Regions from separate parts of the Bradyrhizobium sp. WU425 genome, predicted to be linked through region 1. Evidence: riboswitches for the same ligand, from Rfam matches in the RefSeq annotation. Region 1 holds a riboswitch; the other holds the start of a gene.

What was found. A riboswitch is a leader RNA that binds a small molecule or an ion and turns the genes downstream of it on or off. The one in region 1 is predicted to bind S-adenosylmethionine.
Region 2: linked by a shared signal. The riboswitch ahead of metX (homoserine O-acetyltransferase MetX) and the one ahead of BcanWU425_RS36125 (O-succinylhomoserine sulfhydrylase) in region 1 are both predicted to bind S-adenosylmethionine.

Annotation. Positions count from the first base shown of each region.
Region 1 covers NZ_CP088089.1:7,584,687-7,592,771, reverse strand. The annotation lists gene BcanWU425_RS36140 (OpgC domain-containing protein) at 1-1,011, shown strand, start outside; gene BcanWU425_RS36135 (SGNH/GDSL hydrolase family protein) at 1,011-1,790, shown strand; gene BcanWU425_RS36130 (SGNH/GDSL hydrolase family protein) at 1,803-2,795, shown strand; gene BcanWU425_RS36125 (O-succinylhomoserine sulfhydrylase) at 2,850-4,046, opposite strand; SAM riboswitch at 4,117-4,196, opposite strand; gene BcanWU425_RS36120 (2'-deoxycytidine 5'-triphosphate deaminase) at 4,277-5,413, shown strand; gene BcanWU425_RS36115 (PAS domain-containing protein) at 5,591-6,019, shown strand; gene BcanWU425_RS36110 (hypothetical protein) at 6,124-7,173, shown strand; gene BcanWU425_RS36105 (MATE family efflux transporter) at 7,335-8,085, shown strand, end outside.
Region 2 covers NZ_CP088089.1:1,207,586-1,215,670, forward strand. The annotation lists gene BcanWU425_RS05775 (hypothetical protein) at 1-578, shown strand, start outside; gene BcanWU425_RS05780 (prephenate/arogenate dehydrogenase family protein) at 693-1,631, opposite strand; gene hisC (histidinol-phosphate transaminase) at 1,628-2,722, opposite strand; gene BcanWU425_RS05790 (chorismate mutase) at 2,757-3,605, opposite strand; SAM riboswitch at 3,810-3,889, shown strand; gene metX (homoserine O-acetyltransferase MetX) at 3,980-5,182, shown strand; gene metW (methionine biosynthesis protein MetW) at 5,198-5,860, shown strand; gene BcanWU425_RS05805 (alpha/beta fold hydrolase) at 5,912-6,775, opposite strand; gene BcanWU425_RS05810 (TIGR02594 family protein) at 6,975-7,814, shown strand; gene BcanWU425_RS05815 (MOSC domain-containing protein) at 7,927-8,085, opposite strand, start outside.

The sequences.
Region 1 (8,085 bases):
ATCTTCATCTCCGGCTATACCGCCGCCTTCGTCTACGGTCGGGCGATGCTGGAGTCCGGCATCGTCGTCGCCACCGCGCGCATCCTGCGGCGCGTCTGGCAGATCTATGTCGCCCACGTCTTCCTGTTCACGATCTTCCTTGCCGAAATCTCCTACGTCGCGACCAGGTTCGAGAACCCGCTCTACACCGAAGAGATGGGCATCATGGATTTCCTCAAGCAGCCCGACGTCACGATCGTGCAGGCGCTGCTGCTGCGCTTCCGTCCGGTCAACATGGACGTGCTGCCGCTCTACATCGTGCTGATGCTGGCGCTGCCCTTGATCCTGTGGCTGATGAAGTGGCGCCCTGACGTGACGCTCGGCCTCTCGGTCGCGCTCTACGCGGTGACCTGGGAATACGACCTCTATCTGTCGGCCTATCCGAACGGCTTCTGGGCCTTCAATCCCTTCGCCTGGCAATTGCTGTTCGTGTTCGGGGCATGGTGCGCGCTCGGGGGTGCCCGACGCATGTCGCACATTCTGGCTTCGCGGGTGACGATGTGGATCGCGATCGCCTATCTGGTTGCGGCATTCTACGTGACGCTGACCTGGTATGTGCCGCAGCTCTCCCACTTCATGCCGAAGCGGCTCGAGCAGTGGATGTATCCGATCGACAAGGCCGACCTTGACGTGCTGCGCTTCACGCATTTCCTGGCGCTGGCCGCGCTCACCGTGCGCGTCCTGCCCCGGGACTGGCCGGGCCTGAAATCGCCCTGGCTGCGGCCGCTGATCCTGTGCGGCTCGCATTCCCTGGAGATATTCTGTCTCGGCGTCTTCCTCGCCTTTGCCGGCCATTTCATCCTGGCCGAAGTCTCGGGCGGCCCGGTCATGCATGCGCTAATAAGTCTCTCCGGAATCCTGATCATGTGGGCCATGGCCTGGCTGATTTCGTGGTACAAGCGGGTGGCTGACAAGAGCGGTTCGAAAACCAAAAGCGCCGTCGGCAGCGCCGATATGGCGGGAGGGGGCTGATGAAGGCGAAGGTTTTCCTGAGCCTGATCCTGCTGTGCGGTGGTCTCGCCGCGCCTCCGGCGCGCGCGGACGATGCTGCGCCGGCTGCTTCAGCCGCGCCCGCAGCCTGTGAAGTGCCGTCCTATCTGCTCACCAGCGAAAGCCAGCTTCCCAAGGTCGCCGATGCCGTGAAGGCCGGCAAGCCGCTCGAAATCCTGGTCATCGGCAGTCGCTCGACCACGATTCCGGCTTCCGAGGACGCCTCTTATCCGGCGCGGATGCAGGCCATCCTGAAGGACAAGCTGCCGCCGTCCGAGACTGTGCACGTCTCCGTAGAAATACAGAGCAAGAAAACGGCCGAGGAGGCGGCTGCCAGCTTCGTTAAGCTGATGGAAGCAAAAACGCCTACTTTGGTCATCTGGCAGACCGGGACTGTCGATGCTATCCGAGCCATCGATCCCGATGATTTTCGTGGCGCGGTGACCGAAGGGGTTGTTGCGTTGCAAAAGGCAGGGGCTGACGTCGTCTTGATGAATTTGCAGTACAGTCCGCGTACCGAAACCATGATCTCGGTGCCGCCATACCTCGACAATATGCGGGTGGTGGCGCAGGAGCACGATATTCCGCTGTTCGATCGGTTCGCGATCATGCGGCAGTGGAATGATCAGGGCCAGTTCGACCTATTCAGCCCGTCGCGCGGGCCCGAGTTGGCGAAGCAGGTCCATGATTGCCTTGGCCGGGCGTTGGCACAGTTCCTGATCGACGCTGCCCATCTGGAGCCGGCCCAGCAGCAAAATTGAGGTCTAGCGTTAATGAGTTCTCTCCGCCCTTTTTGCCTGACGGCATGGCTGGCTGTGCCCGCAGCAGCGGTGCTGCTGTTGCTGAGTCCGGCCTCGCAGTCCCACGCGCAGACGCAGGCCGCGCAGGCAACACCGGCCCCGCAGCAGTCGGCTGATCCGGCTCCCGCTTCACCGTCCCAGACCACCGTCGCAGCGACGTCCCCCGACCAGCGCGGCATCACGGCGCGCGCCATCGACAAGGTGAAGCAGGTCGCGAAATCCGCCGGCGACATCTTTAGCCGCGTGCCCTGCCTGTCGCCGAAGGGCGGCTCGAAGGCGATGGGCTCGCTGCCGCATGTCGCGGGCAAGCTCGTCGCCGGCCAGCCCGTCGTCATCGTCGCGTTCGGCTCGTCGTCGACCGCGGGATTCGGCGCGAGCTCGCCGGAGTTCAACTATCCCAATCGCCTTGCCGCGCAGCTGCACCGGCACTATCCGACCGCCGACATCACCGTCGTCAATGCCGGCGTCGGCGGCGAGGATGCGCCCGAGATGATGAAGCGTCTCCAGAAAGAGGTGATCGACGTGCATCCGGATCTGGTGATCTGGCAGGTCGGCACCAATGCCGTGCTGCGCAATCTCGATCCTGGCGAGACCGCCAAACTTGTCGAGGACGGCATCGCTCGCATCCAGGCCACCGGCGGCACCGACATCGTGCTGGTCGATCCGCAATATTCGCCCGCGGTCAACCAGCGCGCCGAGAGCGCCGGCAAGATGGTGAAGCTGCTCGGCAAGGTCGCCGAGCTCCGTCACGTCGGCATCTTCCCGCGCTTCGAGGTGATGCGCGACTGGCACGAGAAGCAATCGCTTCCGGTCGAGAGTTTCGTGATCGCCGACGGACTGCACATGAACGATTGGGGCTATGCCTGCTTCGCCCAGCTCCTCGGCGACGACATCATTCGCTCCGTCGGCCAGATCAAGCTCGGCGTGAACGTGCCCGCGGACGTGCGGACGTACCGGCCAATGTGACTTGTCGTCCAGGCCCCCATGCGCAATTGCGCACTAGGCCGGGACGACAATAACTCACGCCTTCTCCAGCGCCGCCGTCAGATCCTCGATCAGATCGTCTGCGTGCTCAAGCCCCGCCGAGAAGCGGATGAATCCCTCGCTGATGCCTAGCGCGGCGCGGTCCTCCGGCTTGAGGCGCTGATGCGTCGTCGTTGCCGGATGCGTGACGAGGCTCTTGGCGTCGCCGAGATTGTTCGAGATCTTGGCAAGCTTGAGCTCGTTGAGCACGCGGAACGCCGCCTGCTTGCCGCCCTTGACCTCGAGGCCGACCAGCGTCGAGCCGCCGCGCATCTGCTTCTTCACCAATGCAGCCTGCGGATGATCGGCGCGGCCGGGAAACACCAGCCGCGAAATCTTCGGATGGCTCGCCAGCACGTCCGCGATGCGCGCGGCCGTCTCGGTCTGCGCGCGCACGCGCACGGCGAGCGTCTCCAGCCCCTTGAGCAGGACCCAGGCGTTGAACGGCGAGATCGACGGGCCGGTCTGGCGCATGAAATTGTGGATGTGCTCGGCGATGAACGCTTCCGAGGACAGGATGATGCCGCCGAGACAGCGGCCCTGGCCGTCGATGTGCTTGGTCGCGGAATAGACCACGACGTCGGCGCCGAGCGCGAGCGGGCTCTGCCAGATCGGGGTGGCGAACACGTTGTCGACGACGAGCCGCGCGCCGCCACTATGCGCGATCTCGGCAATGCCGGGAATGTCGAGCACGTCGAGCGTCGGATTGGTCGGGCTCTCCAGGAAGAACGTCTTGGTGTTCGGCTTCATGGCGCGCTGCCACTGGTCGAGATCGAGGCCGTCGACCAGCGTGGTCTCGATGCCGTAGCGCGGCAGTAAATCCTGCACGACGTAGAGACACGAGCCGAACAGCGCGCGCGAGGCCACGACGTGATCGCCGGCCTTGAGCGGCGCCAGGATCGCGGTCGTCACCGCGGCCATGCCGGTCGCGGCCGAACGTGCCGCTTCGGCGCCTTCGAGCTCGATCATGCGGCGCTCGAACATCGAGATGGTCGGATTGGAGTAGCGTGAATAGATGAAGCCGGGGTCCTCGCCCTTGAATCGCGCCTCGCACTCCTCGGCGCTGTTGTAAACGTAGCCCTGGGTCAGGAACAGCGACTCCGACGTCTCGCCATATTGCGAGCGTAAGGTGCCGGAATGAACCAGGCGAGTTTCGGGACGGTAGTGGGCGGTTGGCGCCGGGGACTTCGACATAGGACCTCCTGAAGTGACCATCGAGAATGGTCACAAAAAAACCGGCCTGGAATATCTCCACGGGCCGGGATCACAGAGGTCCCCGGCCTGTTTAGCGACTTATTTAACGTGGCTGCAAGCCGGCCGGCTCAAATCACCACGGGATAAGTCATGCTCATATTCCGCAATGCCCTTTCCGTCAAGACGTCCATCGGATAGCCGTAAAACGCTCATATTTCCCGCATGTCGGGATGTGTTTGATCCCTGATGAGGACCCCGGGTTGACGTTCACGGTCGCCGCCGACGCCAATGGTATCCTGCCCGACCGCATGATCGCGGCGATGGCGGAGGGCGGTCTCATCCTGCCCGCTTACGACTTCGTCGAAAGCCAGATCCAGCCGGCGAGCCTCGATTTGCGTCTTGGCGATATCGCCTATCGCGTTCGCGCCAGCTTCCTGCCCGGTCCCGGCGCCACGGTCGCCGAGCGCATCGACGAGTTGAAGCTGCACGAGTTCAGCCTCGCCGACGGCGCGGTGCTGGAGACCAACTGCGTCTACATCGTGCCGCTGCTTGAAAGCCTCGCGCTGCCGCCGGAAATCGTCGCGGCCGCCAACCCGAAGAGCTCGACCGGCCGGCTCGACGTCTTCACCCGCGTGATCGCCGACGGCACCCGCCGCTTCGACATGATCGGTGCCGGCTATCACGGCCCGCTCTATGCCGAGATCAGCCCGAAGACGTTTCCGGTGCTGGTCAGCGAGGGCTCGCGCCTGAGCCAGGTGCGCTTCCGCACCGGCGATGCCATCCTCAACATCGAGGACCTCGAGGCGCTGCACGCGACCGAGCGTCTCGTCGATATCGACGATGCCGACCTCACCGGCGGCGTCGCCGTCTCTGTTGATCTCTCCGGCGAGAAGAGCGGCGGCTTCGTCGGCTACCGCGCCAAGCGCCACACCGGCGTCATCGACGTCGATCGCCGCGCCGGCTATTCCGTCGAGGACTTCTGGGAGCCGATCTCGGCCCGTCCCGACGGCAGCCTGATCCTCGATCCCGGCGAGTTCTATATCCTCGCGTCGAAAGAGGCGGTGCAGGTGCCGCCCGATTACGCCGCGGAGATGGTGCCGTTCGATCCGCTGGTCGGCGAGTTCCGCGTGCATTATGCCGGATTCTTCGATCCCGGCTTCGGCTATGCCGGCGCCGGCGGGCTAGGCTCGCGCGCCGTGCTCGAAGTGCGCTCGCGCGAGGTGCCGTTCATCCTCGAGCACGGCCAGATCGTCGGCCGCCTCGTCTACGAGAAGATGCTGGCCCGCCCCGACGCGATGTACGGCCAGCGCATCGGCTCGAACTACCAGGCGCAGGGCCTGAAGCTGAGCAAGCATTTCCGGGTGTAGGGATAGCCTCACCTTCCGCTGTCATGCCTCGGCTTGACCGGGGCATCCAGTACGCCGTAGCCTATTGGTTCGATCACATCCGCCTCTGGAATACTGGATCGCCCGATCAAGTCGGGCGATGACACCGAATCTGTGTCAAGATGGGAAGTGAATCCGGGCTACGTCCGAGGTGGCGAAATGACAGATCAATCCGAACTCGACGCAAGAATCCTCGACGACGTCGCCGACGCGCTGATCTATTCGGATCGCTCCGGCACGATCATGCGCTGGAACCGCGCATCGTCCGCACTGTTCGGCTTCTCGGCGGACGAAGCGCTGGGCCAGAATCTCGACCTGATCATTCCCGAACATCTGCGCGCCGCGCACTGGAAAGGTTTTGAGGCCGCGCTTGCCAGCGGCGCGATGAAGCTTGCGGGCAAGCCGACACTGACCCGCGCGCTGCACAAGGACGGACGCAAGCTCTACATCGAGATGACCTTTGCGCTGGTGCGGGACGCCGCTGGAGTGGTGCAAGGATCGGTGGCGATGGCACGCGACGTCACCGAGCGCGTCGAGCGCGAGCGTGCCGCCAAAGCCTCGCAAACTAAGCCTGCGCAAAATTCGTGATGCGGAATTGGCGCGCCGGCGTGCAGGGCTCCCTGCGTGCGGCTCAACTTGTCCGTCACCGGATGCAGTGACACACTCGATCAGAACAACGATCGGGAGCGAACATGACCGCACCAGACCCCGCGCAGGAAGCTCAATGGAAACGCTGGCGCGCGGTTGCCGATCTCTATCACGCCTACTTCACCGGTCTGATCCTCACCGTGGTCACGCGTCGCGGCACGGCAGATGCTGCGGAGTTCGTCTTTCGCGTGTTCCGCCGCCAGCAGCAGGAGCGCTTCCTGCCGGGGCTGGAGAAGCTCGGGCTGAGCCATCTGCCGCCCGCCGTGGCAGCCGCGCAATATCACTATCTCTCGAACTGGATCGGCGGCGTGCACGTCGAATACATGTATGAGAGCGACCGCAAAGCCTGGATCCGCTATCCGCCGCCGCGCTGGATCTGGAAAGGCACTGCCATCTGCGGCGTGCCGGGCGAAGTCTCGCGCGCGATGCTGCGCGGCTGGCACGCCAACAACGGCGTGGCGCTCGGCGATACCAGATTGGGGTTCGTCTGCACCAAGCAGAGCGTCGACGGCCAGGACGGGCTCGAAGGCTACTATTATCAATATGACCAGCCCCTCGAACTCGACCAGCGCCTCGTGTTCGCGCGGCACCTCGAAGCCCCGCTGTTCGATGCAGCCGCGGCTCCGGCGTTGCCGGTCGCAAGCTGGCCAAGGCCGAGACTGGAAAAAGCCTATCGCAACTATGCGATGGAATATGTGCGCACCGCCGCGCCCGTGATGGTGCAGCTGTTCGGTCCGGAGGATGCGGGCTATCTCCTGCACCTCACGGGCAAGCTGATCGGGATGCAATATTTCGATGAGGTCGCTGCGGCGCTGTCGATGGGCCGCGGCGGTGCGAGCGAATTCGCGACGTTCCTCAACGCGCTGTTTGTCGCGCAGGACGATGCGGCTGAGACGACGCAATCCGAGGGCACGTTCGAAATCCGTCAGCAGAGCTGGAGGTTGATGGAAGACGGCGCCGATAACCACTCCGCTTGCGCCAAGGTGCTGGCGGGGTTGTTCGAGGGGCTTGCGGCCGGGTGCGGCCGGCACATCGGCGTGCACCTGTCCCCGACACCGAGCGGTCGTCCGCCATTGCTCTGGACGATTGGGTAGACGACGGCGTCACCGCGCTGCCGCAGGGCACGCCTGCACCTAGCGCAGGAGGAATCGCTGCGCGTCGTGCTAACAAGCCTCTTGTTGCGCCCTGCGCGAACCAATTCATTGGCACACCCAAGCATTGCTGCGCCGGAAATGGCGCTTTGCCCGGAGAGGACATGTCAGACATCGCCGAAATCCCGGTCGATGAACAAGAGCGTCCGCTGCCGCCGCCTCCGCGCCCCGTGAGGAGCGCGCTGATGGACGGGCCGATCCTGCGCACGCTGCTCGGGCTGGCCTGGCCCAACGTGGTCGCGCTCTCAGCCGGCACCTGCACCGTGATTGCGGAGACCTCCTATATCGGACGGCTCGGCGTGGAAGCGCTGGCCGCGATGGCGCTGGTGTTTCCGACAGTGATCCTGACCATGACCATGTCAGGCGGTGCGATGGGCGGCGCGGTGGCCTCCGCCATCGCGCGCGCGCTCGGCGCGGGCGATCGCGAGCGTGCCGGGACGCTCGCCGCGCACGCGCTGCTGATCGGCATCAGCTTCGGCCTCGTCTTCATGCTGGGCATGCTGATCTTCGGGCCCAAGGTGCTTGAGATGCTCGGCGGCCGCGGCGACGTGCTGACGCATGCGATCGCCTACACCCAGGTGTTTTTCGGCGGCGCCGTGCTGCCCTGGCTGCTCAACACCATGGCCGGCGTCCTGCGCGGCACCGGCAACATGAAGCTGCCGTCGCTGTTGATCCTCAATTCCGCGGCCTGGCAGATCGTGCTCGGTGGCACGCTTGGCCTCGGCCTCGGTCCGGTGCCGCAATTCGGCATGCGCGGGGTCGCCGCCGGCGCGCTGATTGCCTATTGCATGAATATCGGCGTGATGGGCTGGTACCTGTTCTCCGGCCGCGCCCGCGTGACGCCGAAGCTGCGCG
Region 2 (8,085 bases), 1.5 Mb from region 1:
TCTACCGCCAGCTGTTCGACCGCTTCAATAACGCCAACCACACCTACGACACCGGAAGCTTCGGCGGTCACATCTTCGCCGAGCTGATTCCGAAAACTCTCGATCTTCAGCTCTATGGCTCGCATGGCGTGCTGGGCCGCTTCACGGCAACGCCGTTCCCCGACGCGGCGCTGGCGCAGGACGGCACCATCCTCCCGCTGACGGTCACGGCGGCCGCCGTCGGCCTGATCTGGCACGCGACGCCCAGCCTCGATGTCTACTCCTATGCAGGCCTCGAAAAGGCCAAGGCGAATTTCGCCAATGTTGGAACGGTGCCGTTCGGCTACGGCAATCCGCTCTACAACAACACCGGCTGCTTCACCGAAAACTCGGCGGGCGCGACCTGCAACGGCAACACCAGGGAGGTTCGGCAGATCACGGCCGGGATTTACGACACCATCTACCAAGGCAATTTCGGCACACTCAAAGCAGGCCTGCAATATTCCTACACGCAACGGTTCGCGTTCGCCGGTGTCGGCGGCGCGCCGAAGACCGACGACAATGTCGTCATGACGCAGATCCGGTACTACCCATTCTAGTGACGGAGCCACGCAGGCTCGTAGCCCGGATGGAGCGAAGCGCGATCCGGGAATCCTGCCTCAAGCGACGGAAGTCCCGGATTACGCTTGCGCTCCATCCGGGCCACTTCGGTGCTACGGTTTGTTGCCGAGCTGCGCATGCGGCCGGCCGAAATCGGGCGCGGCTGAGTCCTGGCCGATTTCGACGATGCCGCGGCGGATGGCGCGGGTGCGGGTGAAGTGGTCGAACAGCGCCTCGCCGTCGCCGCGGCGGATCGCGCGGGTGAGCTTTGCCAGATCCTCGGTGAAGGTGCCGAGCATCTCCAGCACGGCTTCCTTGTTGGCCAGGAAGACGTCGCGCCACATCGTCGGATCGGAGGCGGCGATGCGCGTGAAGTCGCGAAAGCCGCCGGCGGAGAACTTGATGACCTCTGACTCCGTCACCTGCGCCAGCTCGTCGGCGGTGCCGACGATGGTGTAGGCGATCAGATGCGGCAGATGGCTGGTGATCGCGAGCACGAGATCATGATGATCCGGCGTCATGACCTCGACCTTGGCACCCATCGCCGTCCAGAACGCGCGCAGGCGATCGGTGGCAGCCGCATCAACGCCCTCCGGCGGGGTGAGGATGCACCAGCGGTTGATGAAGAGCTCGGCGAAGCCGGAATCGGGACCCGAATGCTCGGTGCCTGCGACGGGATGCGCCGGCACGAAATGGACGCCTTCCGGCAGGTGCGGCGCCATATCCCTGACGATGGCGCCCTTGACCGAGCCGACGTCGGAGATGATCGCGCCGGGTTTGAGATGCGCGGAGATCTCCTGCGCCACCGGGCCGCAGGCGCCGACGGGAATGCAGAGGATGACGAGATCGGCGTCCTTCACGGCTTCCGCATTGGTCGCGACGACCTGATCGACGATGCCGAGCTCCATCACGCGTGCGCGCGTCTTCTCCGAGCGCGCGGTGGTGACGATCTCGGAAGCCAGGCCCTGGAGCTTCGCGGCGCGCGCGATCGAGCCCCCGATCAGGCCGAAGCCGATCAGCGCAACGCGCTGGAAGTGCGGGGTCGCGCTCATCGTCCGGCCATGAAGTCGCGCAGGCCCTCGACGACGAGGCGGTTGGCCTCCTCGGTGCCGATGGTCATGCGCAGCGAATGCGGCAGGCCGTAGTTCTTCAAGCCGCGCAGCACCAGCCCGCGCTTGGTGAGGAAGGCGTCGGCTGCGTCCGAGGTCTTGCCCTCGGTCGGGAAGTGGATCAGCACGAAATTGGCGACGCTCGGCGTCACCTTCAGCCCGAGCTTGCCGATCTCCTCGGCGAGCCAGTCGCGCCAGGTCTCGGTGAACTGCTTCGACATGGCCTGGTGCGCTGTGTCCTCGATCGCGGCAACGGCGGCGTACATGGCCGGCGTCGACACGTTGAAGGGACCCCGGATGCGGTTGACCGCGTCGATGATGTGCTCGGGGCCGAACATCCAGCCGATGCGCAGCGCCGCAAGACCATGGATCTTGGAGAAGGTGTGGGTCACCACCGTGTTTTCGGTGGTCGCGACCAGCTCGATCCCCATCTCGTAATCGTTGCGCGAGACGTAGTCGCAATAGGCTGCGTCCAGCACCAGCAGCACGTGCGAGGGCAGGCCGGCGCGCAGGCGCTTGACCTCGTCGAACGGCACATAGGTGCCGGTCGGATTGTTGGGGTTGGCGAGCCAGACCAGCTTTGTCTTCGGCGTCACCGCCTTGAGGATGGCGTCGACATCGCAGGTGAGGTTCTTCTCGGCCGCGATGACATTCTTCGCGCCGACCGCCATGGTCGCGATCGGATAGACCAGAAAGCCGTGCGTGGTCGAGATCGCCTCGTCACCGTGGCTGAGATAGGTGTGGGCGAGCAGGTTGAGGATCTCGTCCGAGCCGGCGCCGCAGATGATGCGGTTGGGATCGAGCCCGAAGGTGCGCCCGATTGCTTCGCGCAGCACGCGCGAGGTTCCTTCCGGATAGTCTTCCAGATGATCCGCCACCTGCTTGAACGCCTCGATCGCCTTCGGCGAGGGCCCGAACGGCGTCTCGTTGGCCGAGAGCTTGAACACCTTGCGGCCGGGCTCTGCCACCGGGGTCTTGCCGGGCGTATAGGGCGCAATATCGAGAATGCCGGGATTCGGCATGGGGCGGGACATCTTCAACTCCGGACTGGCTTAAGCGGTTCGCGACTTACGATTTCGACCCGGTCGGGGGCACCGTATAGCGCGTTGCGTGGCTGCCGACGAGGGCCGTGGAGCGCACCGAGGCCCCCGCTTCGATCAGGGCAGCCTTGATCTTGTCGATGCTGCTTGTCGCGGTGACCGAGACCAGCAGCGCGGCGCCGTCGAAGGCGGTGTCGGGCACCGCCACGATCTCAGCGAGCGGCGACAGGGCGCGCGCGACCTCCGCATTCCACCCAGAGACGCGTACGCTGAAGGTCTCGACCTCCGTCACCAGCGCGCTGTCGGCGACGCGCGAGACCGCGAACACGGGCAACGCCGCCGGATGGTCGGCGCGCTCGACGAAGGGCAGCCGCGCGATGATCTTTGGCGCGCCAGCTTCTTCCAGCGACAGCCACCACGGCGTGCGGCTCGAGGTCGCCGAGACCAGCGCCAGATCGCCCTTGGACTTCGCGACGGCCTCGACCGCCGCCTGCGCGCTGAAATGCGCGACGTAAGGCACGGTGAAGCCGAAATGGAATCGCGCGGAATCGCGCATGGCCGGCTCGCTCGCCGAGATGTCGGCGTGGACCGAGAACGGGGCCTGGACATAGGTGAAGGTCGCGATGATGACGCGCCAGATGCTCTCGACCGTGTCGAGCGGCAGGATGCCGCGATGACGCTGCACGAGGTCGCGCATCATGGAGGCCTCGCGTGCCGGGCGGAACGCCGAGCCGACCTCTTGGGTCTGCTTCACCTGGATCAGGCGGTCGATGATGTCGCCGCGTTGCATCAGCAGGCGATGCATGCCCTCGTCGATCGCGTCGATCTCCTTACGCAATTCCTGGAGTGATGGTGGCGCGGGCGGACGTTGGGACATGTCTGACAGGTGCTGCTGAGAGGCGTTCCAATGCGGATCAGTCGAGCCGTCACCGCTGTGATGGATATCCTGATTAGGCAGTCGGGGCTGCGAAAGCAAAGAGAAATGCAAAGAGAAATCGGGCCCTTTCCGCCCGTGGCGCGACAGGCGAATTTGGCTGATCCGGGCCGTGACTTGACGAAAACCGTCCAGGACGGTAGTTTTTACCCGTTCCGTGGTCATTTGAGCCGGCCGGCTTGCAGCCACGTTAAAAAACTCGCTAAACAGGCCGGGGACGCTTTCGATCCCGGCCGAACCTATCGTTCAGGCCGGGTTTTTCATGGCCTGATGTCAATGCGGTCACCACGACGACCGCAAACGAGGTCGATGGTCAGATGGTTGGCGTCCAGTCAATTCCGAGTCCCGCGATCACCGCCGACGAGCGGTCGCACGAGGTGGATCATCCGAGTTCGCACGTCGCGCAGTTCGGCTCGGAGCAGCCGCTGCGGCTCGACTGCGGGGTCGATCTCAGCCCGTTCCAGATCGCCTACCAGACCTATGGCGAGCTGAATGCCGATCGCTCCAACGCGATCCTGATCTGCCATGCGCTGACCGGCGACCAGCACGTCGCCAATGTGCACCCTGTCACCGGCAAGCCCGGCTGGTGGGAGACTTTGGTCGGCTCGGGCCGACCGCTCGATCCCAGCGAGTATTTTATCATCTGCTCCAACGTGATCGGCGGCTGCATGGGCTCGACCGGCCCGGCCTCGATCAATCCCGCGACCGGCAAGGTTTGGGGGCTCGATTTCCCCGTCATCACCATCCCCGACATGGTGCGCGCGCAGGCGATGCTGATCGACCGGCTCGGCATCGACACGCTGTTCGCGGTCGTCGGCGGCTCGATGGGCGGCATGCAAGTGCTGCAATGGACTGCGGCGTATCCGAGTCGCGTGTTCTCCGCGCTGGCGATTGCCTGCTCGACACGACACTCGGCGCAGAACATCGCGTTCCACGAGCTTGGCCGCCAGGCGGTGATGGCCGACCCCGACTGGCACCATGGCGGCTATGCCGATCGAGGCATCCATCCGCATCGTGGCCTCGCTGTCGCCCGGATGGCGGCGCACATCACCTATCTCTCCGACGCCGCGCTGCATCGAAAATTCGGGCGGCGCATGCAGGACCGCGAGCTGCCGACTTTCTCTTTCGACGCCGACTTCCAGGTTGAGTCCTATCTGCGCTACCAGGGCTCGTCCTTCGTCGAGCGCTTCGACGCCAACTCCTATCTCTATCTGACCCGCGCGATGGACTATTTCGACATCGCCGCCGACCATGGTGGCGTGCTGGCGAAGGCGTTCGCGGGAATCCAGACCCGCTTCTGCGTGGTCTCCTTCACGAGCGACTGGCTGTTCCCGACCTCGGAATCGCGCGCGCTGGTGCACGCGCTGAATGCGTCGAGCGCGCGGGTGTCGTTCGCCGAAATCGAGACCGATCGCGGTCACGACGCGTTCCTGCTCGACGTGCCCGAGTTCTTCGACATCGCCCGTGCCTTCCTGCAATCGGCGGGCAAGGCGCGCGGGCTTACCGCCAGGAATGCTTAACAAGGACGACTAGGCATGTCTGTACAGGAAACGTTGCCGCTCGGCGGCGTTGTGGCCGGGCAACCCGGTGATTTTCGCGCCGACCATGTGCTGGTGGCCGAGATGGTCAAGCCGGGCTCGAAGGTGCTCGACGTCGGCTGCGGCGAGGGCGACCTGCTCCAACTGCTGGAAACCCGCGGTGTCGACGGCCGCGGCATCGAGCTGTCGCGCGAGGGCGTCAACCGCTGCGTCGCCAAGGGTCTTGCGGTGGTGCAGGGCGATGCCGACACCGACCTCGTGAATTATCCGGATGACGCCTTCGACTACGTGATCCTGTCGCAGACGTTGCAGGCGACGCGGCAGCCGAAAGTGGTGCTGGAGAATTTGCTGCGCATCGGCCGCCGCGCCATCGTGTCGTTCCCGAATTTCGGCTTCTGGAAGATGCGGCTCCAGCTCCTGATCGGCGGCCACATGCCGCGCACGGAGAACCTGCCGGCAAGCTGGTATGACACCGCCAACATCCATTTCTGCACCATCAAGGATTTCGTCGAGCTCTGCGACGCGATCGACGTCAAGATGGAACGTGCCGAGGCGCTCGACCTCTACGGCCGTCCGCTGCGGCTGCGGATGCCCTGGTGGGTGTGGAATCTGTTCGGCGAGCAGGGCGTGTTTCTGCTGACGCGGGGCGGCAGGAAGTAGGCCGGCCCGTTACCCCATCTACGCGACCCAGTACCTGGTGACGCCTTCGCGCTAATGCGCCGCCAGTGACCTCGGGTCGCGCACCGGCCATCTTCCCGCTTCCGCCAGCGTGACGAACCGTTCCACCGTTTCGTTGAACAGCGCTGGCTCTTCGAGATTAAGGACGTGGCCGGACTTTGGAAACATGGCGAGCCCTGCCGCCGGCAGATGCTTCTTCAGGAACAGGCTTGCGCCCACGCACGGATCGTCCTCGTCGCCGCAGATGATGAGTGCCGGCGTCGTGGCCGCTCTGATCGCGTCCGTCATCGTAAAGATCGAGGGACGGCCGGCCTGGAAGCCGCGCATCGTCCGCGCTGATCCCTTGGCGTCGTGCCGCGCCAGGGCGGCATAAAAATCGGCGTGACCGCGCGGGTCCTTCACCAGGAAGGGAATCCGGCTCGGCGCCTCGCGCGTGACTTTTGCGACTTCGGCTGAGCCGAGCATCTCGAATTGCTCCGCGTTGGCGCGGCACTGCTGGCGCCAAGCGTCGAGGTTCTCGATCTCCGAGCCCGAGCCGACGCCGGCGAGCGTCATCGACAGCGCACGTTGGGGCGCGTTGAGCCCGATCTGGAGCGACGAATAGGCGCCCATCGAGAGGCCGACGAAGTGCGCGCGATCGATCTTCAGATGATCGAGCACCGCGAGCGCATCGGTGTAGAAATGCGTGTAGCGGTAGACCTCGCCATCAGGCACGTCCGATGGCGTGTAGCCGCGTGCGGAATAGGTGATGCAGCGATGGCCGCGCGAGAAGTAGCGCATCTGCGGCTCCCAATTGGTGTAGTCGGCCGCGAATTCGTGCAGAAAAATAATCGGCGTGCCCGTGCCCGCTTCTTCGAAATAGAGTCGACAATTGTCCTTCGTGAGGGCGTGAGGCATCCGGTTTTCTCCCTGAGGTGGCTGCGGCTTTGGAATGCCGTCCTGCGGTCAGCGCATACGATGGTAGCACTTATTAATCATCGTCCAAATTCTTAGGGGCCGCGTCTTGTTCTCGCCACATCAGGATACTGATACAGCCCGCGGATGTCGGCCACCGCACGGGCCGACGGGGAAGTGGGGTGTCAACGAAGGATGAAGAATGTTCGAGTTGTTTGCGTCTCGCCTGTCGCGCTGTGTCGTTGCGCTGGCTGTTTTCTTCGCGGCGTTCGCCGCCTTCACTTCTCCGGCGTCAGCACGACCTCATCGTCATAGCGCAGAGCGGCACGCTTACGCGCATCACGCCAGCAGACATCATCATTACCGGCATGCACGCGGCTCGCGCTTCGAGCGCGGCGCGGCGCAATTGCAGGCGAACGGCTTCGGCAACACCTTCGCCAGCTATGATTCGAACGCCAATAGCGGCGGCATCGCCATAAGCGGCAGCGCTGGAACGGCTATGAGCGGCAGTGGTGGAATGGCCATGAGCGGCAGCCGTGGAATGGCCATGAGCGGCAACGCTGGAATGGTTACCAGCGGTGAGATGACCACGCGCGCCAGCCGTCGAATTATGAGGCGTGGAGGTGGGATAGCCACTAACGCGAATGACGGCGGCATGGCCAATAGCGCGACGAGCGGCGGCGGCTTCGGCGGTGGGTCGGGCCTCGTGTCCGAGGCACGCCGCTATGTCGGCGGCAATCCGACCGGTCGCGGTAGCCTGTGGTGCGCGCGCTTCATGAACATGGTGCTCGAAAAGACCGGTCATCGTGGCACCGGCTCCGACATGGCGAATTCGTTCGCGCATTACGGCACGCGCGTGTCCGGTCCGCAGGTCGGCGCCATCGCAGTGATGTCGCGTGGTGGCCGGGGCGGTCATGTCGGCATCATCACCGGTGTCGACGCGCAGGGCAATCCGATCATGATCTCCGGCAACAACGGCAACCGCGTTCGCGAAGCACCGGTCTCGCGCGGCCGGATCTATGCGTATGTGATGCCGAACTGACGGCCGTCATTGCGAGGAGCGAAGCGACGAAGCAATCCAGACTGTCTCCGCGGGCGCATTCCTGGATTGCTTCGCTTCGCTCGCAATGGCGGAGCGGGGCCAGCGCGCAGCGTCACACCAGCTTCGGCTGTTCCAATGCAACCGCGTCGCCCACGCCGATGTCGCCTTCAGCGATCACCTCGGCATAGATGCCGCAGTCCATGTGGCCGAGATTGCTCGAGAGCGTGGCGGGGATTTCGAGATCGCGCTTGGCGGTATCAGGGTCGACATT